DNA from 4 places in the Pararhizobium sp. O133 genome. Region 4 is predicted to be linked to each of the others. Evidence: predicted binding sites of a transcription regulator. Region 4 holds the regulator's gene; each other region holds the start of a gene.
The links. Region 4 encodes LexA, which represses DNA repair genes until DNA is damaged. Its sites were predicted from a motif close to TGTTCNNNNTGTGTTCNG; they were not measured.
Positions count from the first base shown of each region.

Region 1: ACST81_RS22115 (2'-5' RNA ligase family protein) is a predicted target of LexA. The motif match lies at 960-977, and genes of this name have one in related genera.
Region 2: ACST81_RS03085 (helicase-related protein) is a predicted target of LexA. The motif match lies at 1,318-1,335, and genes of this name have one in related genera.
Region 3: ACST81_RS15675 (DNA polymerase IV) is a predicted target of LexA. The motif match lies at 1,176-1,193, and genes of this name have one in related genera.

Region 1 is NZ_CP196426.1:4,552,674-4,554,854, forward strand. Features, by position in the region: gene ACST81_RS22110 (alpha/beta fold hydrolase) at 1-122, opposite strand, end outside; gene ACST81_RS22115 (2'-5' RNA ligase family protein) at 262-903, opposite strand; gene ACST81_RS22120 (methylated-DNA--[protein]-cysteine S-methyltransferase) at 1,062-1,559, shown strand; gene ACST81_RS22125 (methylated-DNA--[protein]-cysteine S-methyltransferase) at 1,613-2,176, shown strand.
Region 2 is NZ_CP196426.1:663,536-665,716, reverse strand. Features, by position in the region: gene ACST81_RS03085 (helicase-related protein) at 1-1,135, opposite strand, end outside; gene ACST81_RS03080 (hypothetical protein) at 1,384-1,725, opposite strand; gene ACST81_RS03075 (beta strand repeat-containing protein) at 1,860-2,181, opposite strand, start outside.
Region 3 is NZ_CP196426.1:3,264,731-3,266,911, forward strand. Features, by position in the region: gene ACST81_RS15665 (DUF3572 domain-containing protein) at 138-410, shown strand; gene ACST81_RS15670 (hypothetical protein) at 413-1,054, shown strand; gene ACST81_RS15675 (DNA polymerase IV) at 1,198-2,181, shown strand, end outside.
Region 4 is NZ_CP196426.1:2,858,023-2,860,203, forward strand. Features, by position in the region: gene ACST81_RS13690 (hypothetical protein) at 1-259, shown strand, start outside; gene ACST81_RS13695 (hypothetical protein) at 335-682, opposite strand; gene lexA (transcriptional repressor LexA) at 935-1,648, shown strand; tRNA gene ACST81_RS13705 (tRNA-Cys) at 1,925-1,998, shown strand.

The DNA of each region.
Region 1 (2,181 bases), 1.7 Mb from region 4:
AGCGTCGTGCCGTTGGTTTCGATCTCCTGCGTCGTAAACTCCGCAGGATATTGCGGAACGCCGGCGGCGAAGACCGGGGAGGAAAAGGCGATGACGGCACTGGCAATCAACGAGCGGAACATGGGGAAGATCCTGTCCTTGCGGCAGACCGGATTGGCTGCCTGATGACTGCAAGCTCGCACACTGCAGGGGTTCGGACTAGCCGGAGAAATCCGGAACTGCCGTTCGGAAAAACAGAACGGCAATTCCAGTGGATCGTCATCACCCCAGAAGCGGCCAGCGGTCGAGACATTCATACCGGCTCTTGCCGATGATGCTGCGGACAAGGACGAACTCGCGGGCGGTCCAGGTTACGCGCTCGGCAACGAGATGTTCCGGAATGGGCTTATCGTCATAAACCAGCGTCATATGCGGCAGGAAGCGCGGATTGTAGGTGAAGGTCAGGCCGACCGCCCACATTTCCTTGGCGATCTGCACATGCAGGTCCATCATCTCCTCGCTGCGCATGGCATTGGTCAGCACAACGGCGTTCGGCCCGGCGAAATACGAGACCCGGTCGAAGGCTACCTCGAAGGGCATCGCCTTGATCGTCGACATCGCCGCCGAAACGGCAAAGATCGTCTCTTCGGGAACACCGTTATACCGGCCGACGCCGTTTAGCGACACATGCATCAGGTCCTGCGGGCGCGGTACACCCGACAGGTCGTGACGGCGGACGGTATCGCGGCCGATATCGGCCGCGCGCAGGGCCACGTCCCGCTCCGGCATCAGGGCAAGGAAGAGATTGCTCGCTCCGAAATCCCCGACACGTCTGTTGCGCGGCCTCATCCCCGCCCCTCCATTGCCGAACGCGAACGATTGCTGATCGGCGCGCACGACTTCATTCCCGGCTGTTTCAAGCATGGCAAACCTCACCTCTTTCTGGATGCGGCCAGTATACGTGAGTCCACGTTTCGATCAAGAACAAAACAAGAACATTGTGAATTTATTCCCACAAAGCGGAACGCAGAACGCGCAAGAAACGGGTGGCTTTCGCGCGAAAACTGATCGAAAATCGGACCATGATCCAGGTTAAAAAGACAATTTCCTCGCCGGTCGGCCGGCTCACGCTCGTCGCGCGCGGCGAAGGGCTGGCGGCGATCCTGTGGGAGAACGACGATCCGAAGCGCGTGCGGCTTGGCCCTTCCGTTGAGGACGGCGACCACCCGGTCATCGAGGAGGCCGAGCGGCAGCTGCGGCAATATTTCGATGGCAGCCGCACCGGCTTTTCCGTGACGCTCGACCTCGTCGGCACGGAATTTCAGAAAGCGACCTGGCATGCGCTGCTGACGATCCCTTACGCAGAAACGCGGACCTATGCCGAGATTGCCCGCCAGATCGGCAGCCCGAAGGCCTTCCGCGCCATGGGTGCCGCCAATGGGCGCAATCCGGTGTCGATCATCGTGCCCTGCCACCGGGCGATCGGCTCGGACGGCCTGCTGCACGGCTTTGCCGGTGGGCTGGAGGCCAAGCGCTACCTGCTGGACCTCGAAATGAACCACCGGTGCGCCGCGGCCTGAGCGGCCGGCGAGACCACGCTCCGCCCGGCGGGAGCGAAGCGAAGGAGAAAATCATGGCCGAGAGAGCCCAGACCTATCACATTTTCGAAACGGCCGGGGGCTGGTGCGGCATCGCCTGGAACGACGTCGGCGTCACGCGTTTTCAGCTGCCGACACGCAGCCTGGATGCGACCGAGCGGAACATGCTGCGCCGCGTGCCCAGTGCCGAACGGGGCATGCCGACGCCGGCAATCGCCGAGACCATCGCCGCCGTAAAACGCTATTTCGACGGCGAGACAATCGATTTTTCAAATGTACAGCTTGACCTCGAAGGCCAGGAGGATTTCTTCCGGCAGATCTATACCGCCTTGCGCCGCGTCGGCTGGGGGCGCACCACCACTTATGGCACGCTGGCCAGGGAACTCGGTGCCGGCCCGCAGGCTGCGCGCGATGTCGGTCAGGCCATGGCGAAAAACCCGATTCCGCTGATCATTCCCTGCCACAGGGTGTTGGCGGCCGGTGGCAAGGTCGGTGGCTTCTCGGCCCCCGGCGGCGCCACCGCCAAGGTCCACATGCTGGAGCTGGAAGGCGTGCGCCTTGGACCGCCGGAGCCGACGCAGCAATCGCTGCTGCTGTAGCGCCG
Region 2 (2,181 bases), 2.2 Mb from region 4:
GTTGCGCCGGCGTTATACGCCGATAGTCTGGAAGAGCACAGGCCTCCCAGAGTTTTTCTACACGCTCCGGTGTGGTCGCGACACTGCTCACTTCCGGATAGCGCGAAAGGTAATCCAGCGCCTGCTGATCAACCGCCGGCAAGGCCCGCGTCAGCCCGTGGACGGTGGGTGCTGCATCAAGGCTTTTCTTCAATGCAGCGATGGACGCAAAGTTCAGCGACTTCGAACGCCATTGCAGGACACGAACCGGATCAAACTGGTGCGATTCGATCCGGTGGACGAGTTCGTTGTCGAAAGGCTCGACCCGCGAGGTGACGCCGAAGGTTCCGTCGCGCAGATGACGGCCGGCACGGCCGGCGATCTGCGCCAGTTCACCCGGGTTCAGGTCGCGGAACTGGTAACCGTCATACTTCCGGTCCTGCGCGAAGGCGACATGATCGACATCGAGGTTCAGGCCCATACCGATGGCGTCGGTCGCCACCAGATATTCGACATCGCCCGCCTGATAGAGCGCGACCTGGGCATTGCGGGTGCGCGGCGAAAGCGCGCCCAGCACGACGGCCGCGCCGCCTCTTTGCCGGCGGATCAGCTCGGCGATCGCATAGACCTCCTCGGCCGAGAAGGCGACGATGGCGGAACGCTGCGGCAGGCGGGTGATCTTCTTGGAGCCGGCATACAGGAGCTGCGACAGGCGCGGCCGCTCGACGACGGTAATGCCGGGCAGCAGTTGTTCGAGGATCGGGCGCATGGTCGATGCGCCGAGGAGAAGCGTCTCCACCCGACCGCGCAGATGCATCAGCCTGTCGGTGAAGATATGGCCGCGCTCCAGGTCTCCGGCCAGTTGCACCTCATCGATCGCGACGAAGGCGGCCTTGGTCTCGCGCGGCATCGCCTCGACGGTGCAGACCGAAAACCGCGCCATGTGCGGCGTGATCTTTTCCTCGCCGGTGATCAGGGCAACATTGTGAGCGCCAACCTTCTCGACAACCCGCGTATAGACTTCACGCGCCAGAAGCCGCAGCGGCAGGCCGATCACACCGGATTCGTGCGCGACCATGCGCTCGATCGCGTAATGCGTCTTGCCGGTATTGGTGGGGCCGAGCACCGCGATCACACCGCGGCCGCTCAAGATCATGGGTTGGTCAGGCACTGTCTCGATCCTGCGCACTTTCAGTCTGCGAAGGCGTTCACGGCGGAAACCGCGTCAACCGGCAGAGCCACACATGCCCATGCGGGGTCACAAACGCAAGGGCAGCCGGCGATGAAACGATAGAAATGGCGTCCGACATTCGCATTTCCAGCCGCCTCGGCCCGAATCGGAACAGCGGTGGAACGAATCAGCGACGAATCGCTGACTCCATTGGATTCAGGATTTGTTCACGGCTAGATGTTGATTTGCGGCGCCAGATTTGCACCACATCCTGAATCGCGTTTTCGCAGAAAGAATCTGCGGCTCTGAAGCCTGCGGTTGCCGTTGAGATTCAGAATCCAAATATATGAAAAATCAGGAAAATCTGACCGGACGACCCTTCGACGTGAAAGGGCGCAGGATCTCATCGAAACGCGCGTACCATAGAAGCTCTGGACTGGTTGCGGGATATGATCCAGCACGAAGATTGGCTCGCGCTCCGACTGGTCGGGTATAACAGGGCGGCGGTCGAAATCCACGAACAGACCCTTTGGGCAGCGAGAAGATGGAAGGCCATGCATAGCCGCCAGTTCCATTCGTCGCTCCGGATGCGCCAGAGGCACCAAAACCAGTTTCACGGACTTTGACAGGCTCGTGAAATACGAATCTTCCCAAAAGACTAACTCCTGATCCGTTTTCGTCACAAGCGATTGAACACAGACATTGGATATTACAGCAAGAAATAACCCTTTGAGAGCGTGAGTGTATCGTCGAAATGGATGGCGAAATCCGCCTTGCCGTCTCCATTCACGTCACCGTAGGCATACGTTCCATCCGTCTTCTGTTCGTAGCGCAGTTCTCCTGCTACCTTGGAGAAGGCCTTGGTTCCGATGAACGAGAAGGCATCGTCGGCCTTCGTTCCAGTCTTCGCGTCGATGGTGCCAAGATCGATCCGGTCGCCGCCTTTGCCGTCGAAGTCGAAGATCGTGTCGCGTCCTGACGCTGAGGTTGTCGAATCCTTCACAGACTTGAAGATGAAGGTATCTTTGCCC
Region 3 (2,181 bases), 410 kb from region 4:
CAAGCCAACCGCTTCCCTATAAGTTGCGCGCGGATGCTTTCACCGGCTGCCGGAAACCTGAGGCTAAAGCTATTTGGTTGAAAAACAGGTAATATTCAGCGAAAAAATCGCTACGATGCGACAAGGATGAAACAGGCGTGACCCCGGCGGAAGAAACAGCAATCTCAATCCTCGCATGGCTCGCCAACGAACCGGAACTGCTCGAGCGCTTCCTGGCGCTGACCGGCACCGATGTCTCGTCCCTGCGCAACGCCGCCGCCGATCCCAACTTTCTCGCCGGTGTCGTCGATTTCCTGATGGGACACGAACCGACTCTGCTCGCCTTCTGCGAGACGACCGGCGTAAAGCCCGAAGCCGTGGTGCGCGCCCATATGATGTTGTCCGGCCCCGACGATTCCGGGGACTTCTGATCGTGAGCGACACGCTCGATTTCGGCCATATCAGCCTGATCGCCCGCCCCCTGATCGTCTGCGACATCGACGAAGTGGTGCTGGAATTCCTCACCCCCCTGCGCAACTTCCTCAATTCGTCCGGCCACGACCTTCTGCCGCGCTCCTTCAAGCTGCATGGCAATATCGTCGCGATCGAGAACGGCGAGCCGGTCAGCGAGACGCAGACCCGCACGTTTCTCGAGGAATTCTTCAGGCAGCAAGATCAGTGGCAGACACCGGCGGACCAAGTTGTCGAGACGCTGGCGGACCTTGCCAAGAACGCCGACATCGTTTTCCTGACCGCCATGGCGCCGCGCCATGCCGCCATGCGACGCGCTCTGCTCGACCGGCACGGGCTGCATTATCCGCTGTTGGCGAGCGAGGAGCCGAAGGGACCGATCATCCAGCGTCTGCACGACGCCCGCGACGTGCCGCTGATCTTCATCGACGACATCCTGCGCAATCTTCAGTCGGTGCGCGCCTGCGCGCCGGATTGCCTGTTGATCAACCTGATGGCCAATGCGGAATTCCGGGCCATGGCCCCGCCGCCCGGCGACGGCATCATGACAGCGGAAGGCTGGGCGCAGACGGCGGAAATCATCCGTAGGCATCTGTTGCGTTAGCGTCTGGCCTGCCGTCATCTGATATGTGGATATCTTGTTCAAGCGAACCTTTCCCGGGACAGCGCGCGAGATTGAGGATCACACGCCTTGAGACTCGGCATGTTACGAGGTAGCGTGAAAATGTTCAACTTTTGTTCCGATCGATGCAAACAGACGCGCAGCACCATCCGGGCTTTTGCAGGGGTTGCCTGAAGGGGCAGCCGGCCGATATCCGCCGTTGTCGCGCCTGCGGCAGCCCGCGCCTGCTCTATCACGACGAACTCTACCAGTTGACCCTTGCCCATATCGACTGCGACGCTTTCTATGCGTCGGTGGAGAAACGCGACAATCCGGAGCTTGCCGACAGGCCTGTCATCATCGGCGGCGGCAAGCGTGGTGTCGTTTCCACGGCCTGCTATATAGCCCGTATCCACGGCGTGCGCTCGGCCATGCCGATGTTCAAGGCGCTGGAAGCCTGTCCGCAGGCCATCGTCATCAAGCCGGACATGGAGAAATATGTGCGCGTCGGTCGGCAGATCCGCACGCTGATGCAGGAACTGACGCCGCTGGTGCAGCCCCTGTCGATCGATGAGGCCTTCCTGGAACTCCAAGGCACCGAGCGCCTGCATCATGATCCCCCGGCCCGCACGCTGGCGAAATTCGCCCGCCGCGTCGAACAGGAGATCGGCATCACGGTTTCCGTGGGTCTGTCCTACTGCAAATTCCTCGCCAAGGTCGCCTCCGACCTGCAGAAACCGCGCGGCTTTTCCGTGATCGGGGTAGCCGAGGCTCAGGACTTCCTGAGGGAACGACCGGTGACGCTGATCTGGGGCGTCGGAAAGGCCTTTGCCGCGACGCTGGAGCGCGATGGCATCCGCACCATAGGCCAACTCCAGACAATGGAGGAAACCGACCTGATGAAGCGCTACGGCACGATGGGCCAGCGCCTCTACCGCCTGTCGCGCGGACAGGACGAACGCGCCGTGGAAATCAATGGCGAGGCGAAGAGCGTGTCGTCTGAAACGACCTTCAACGACGACCTCTGCGACTATGATGATCTCGTCGCCCATCTGCGCCGGCTGAGCGAACAGGTGGCGCACCGCCTGCGCAAGAGCGATATTGCCGGCCAGACTGTGGTATTGAAACTG
Region 4 (2,181 bases):
GAAAAAATTTGGCATCGACCCGCAGACGCATGAATTGATTCTGGGAACATGGCGCTTGCGCCTGCCGCAGTCGCGCGGGGTTCGCATCGCGCTCGGCAGCATACTCATTATCGGTGGCTGCCTTGGCTTTCTGCCTGTGCTCGGCTTCTGGATGGTGCCGCTGGGTTTCATCGTCCTCTCGCATGATCTTGCCTTCGTGCGCCGCCAGCGGCGACGGCTATCGGTTTGGTGGGCTCGCAGGCGCCAAACCTCAACCTGAACGAATGCACTATTTGTCCACGTCAAACGCCCCGCCTGATCGGGCAGGGCGGGGCTGCAAAGCACGTGCCAACGTTTATCGATCCGTACCAGTCTGCGGCGTCGGATCCTTGTCGGTCGGCGCAGTCTGCATCTGCTCACCATTCGTCGGCGTGTTGTCCACGGTACCCTGGTTGGCGGGCGCTGCCTGATCCTCGGCAGGGGCAACCTGCTGCGTCTGGGTCGCCCCGTCATTGTCGGTCGCTTCACCAAACATCTCCACCCCGGCCCAGGCGATGGCAGCCAAAAGCAGACCGCCGATCAACACCATCAACACCGGACGCCCAAGAAGACCCTGCCGCGCCTCGATACCGGTTACCCGGACCGTCCGGTTGGTATCCTTCGTCGAGACGCGATCGCCGCGTTCGTCCACATAGCCTGCCATGTCTGCCTCCTGTGTGCGGGCGATGCGCACCGCCCATTGTCGCTAGGATGTTCCTGCAACGGTCGCGACACGGCAAAAGTTCCCAAAAAGAAGCCCAAGACTGGTGAGTCTCGCGCGCAACAGCCCGCCGGCTTCATCGCCCGCGCCGAATATTGTTGGAAACATTCAAATATTTTGAGGGGGCTTGCGGAACACATATGGAACATATAGTGTTCGTTCTTGCTTTGTTTCTCGACTTTGGAGTGATCGTTCATGCTGACTCGCAAGCAACAGGAATTGCTTCTGTTCATTCACGAAAGAATGAAGGAATCCGGCGTGCCTCCATCCTTTGATGAAATGAAGGATGCTCTGGATCTCGCCTCGAAATCCGGCATCCACCGACTGATCACGGCGCTTGAGGAACGGGGCTTCATCCGCCGCCTGCCCAATCGCGCACGCGCACTGGAGGTCATCAAGCTGCCGGAAGCCTATTCGCCAAGCCTCCAGCCCAAGCGCGGCTTTTCGCCCAGTGTTATCCAGGGCAGCCTCGGCGCCTCCGCCGAAAAGCCGGCGCCTGCCAAACCTGTCGCGGCCAACAGCGATAGCGTGACGGTCCCGGTCATGGGGCGGATCGCCGCCGGCGTGCCGATCTCCGCCATCCAGAACAACACGCACGATATTTCCGTACCGATGGAAATGGTCGGGGTGGGGGATCATTACGCGCTGGAGGTCCGAGGCGATTCGATGATCGAGGCCGGCATCCTCGACGGGGACACGGTCATCATCCGCAACACCAATACCGCCAGCCCCGGCGAAATCATCGTGGCGCTCGTCGATGACGAGGAGGCGACCCTGAAGCGCTTCCGGCGCAAGGGCGCTTCCATCGCACTCGAAGCCGCCAATCCGGCCTACGAGACCCGGATATTCGGTCCCGACCGGGTGAAGATCCAGGGCAAGTTGGTGGGCCTCATTCGCCGCTATCACTGATCAGGGCAAGCTTCGACGCATTTCGGTTCACTCGCTTCAAGCAGCCGCGACGTCGGTTGGACGGTCTGGCAGGAGGTCAGGTGCACTGAGCCTTATGGGAAATGATTTGCGCGGGTTTGTGTACGACGGCTTTCGTGGTGGAGAGGCTTCTGTGGAGAATGTTCGGAAAACATCATGTCGGAAAATGAACGCGGCCGTTTTTTCGGAATTATTCTCTTGCGGTTTGTCTAGGATCATTCTAAACCGCCGCCACGGTTCGATTATTCGAGCTTGAGAGGCCTCGTGGCGGAGTGGTGACGCAGAGGACTGCAAATCCTTGTACCCCGGTTCAATTCCGGGCGAGGCCTCCAAAATTTTCCACGTAAATATAATCGGTCGGTCGTATTTACCGATTGTTTATTCTGAGCAATCGTTTCAGGTGTTCTGAAACGATGCGTCACGTGCGGCTCCACCAATTTTGACGCCATCTTCGTGGCTACGGCCGTTCTCATGACCGCAAAACGTTTCTCCAATTCCGACCGGAGTCGAAGATT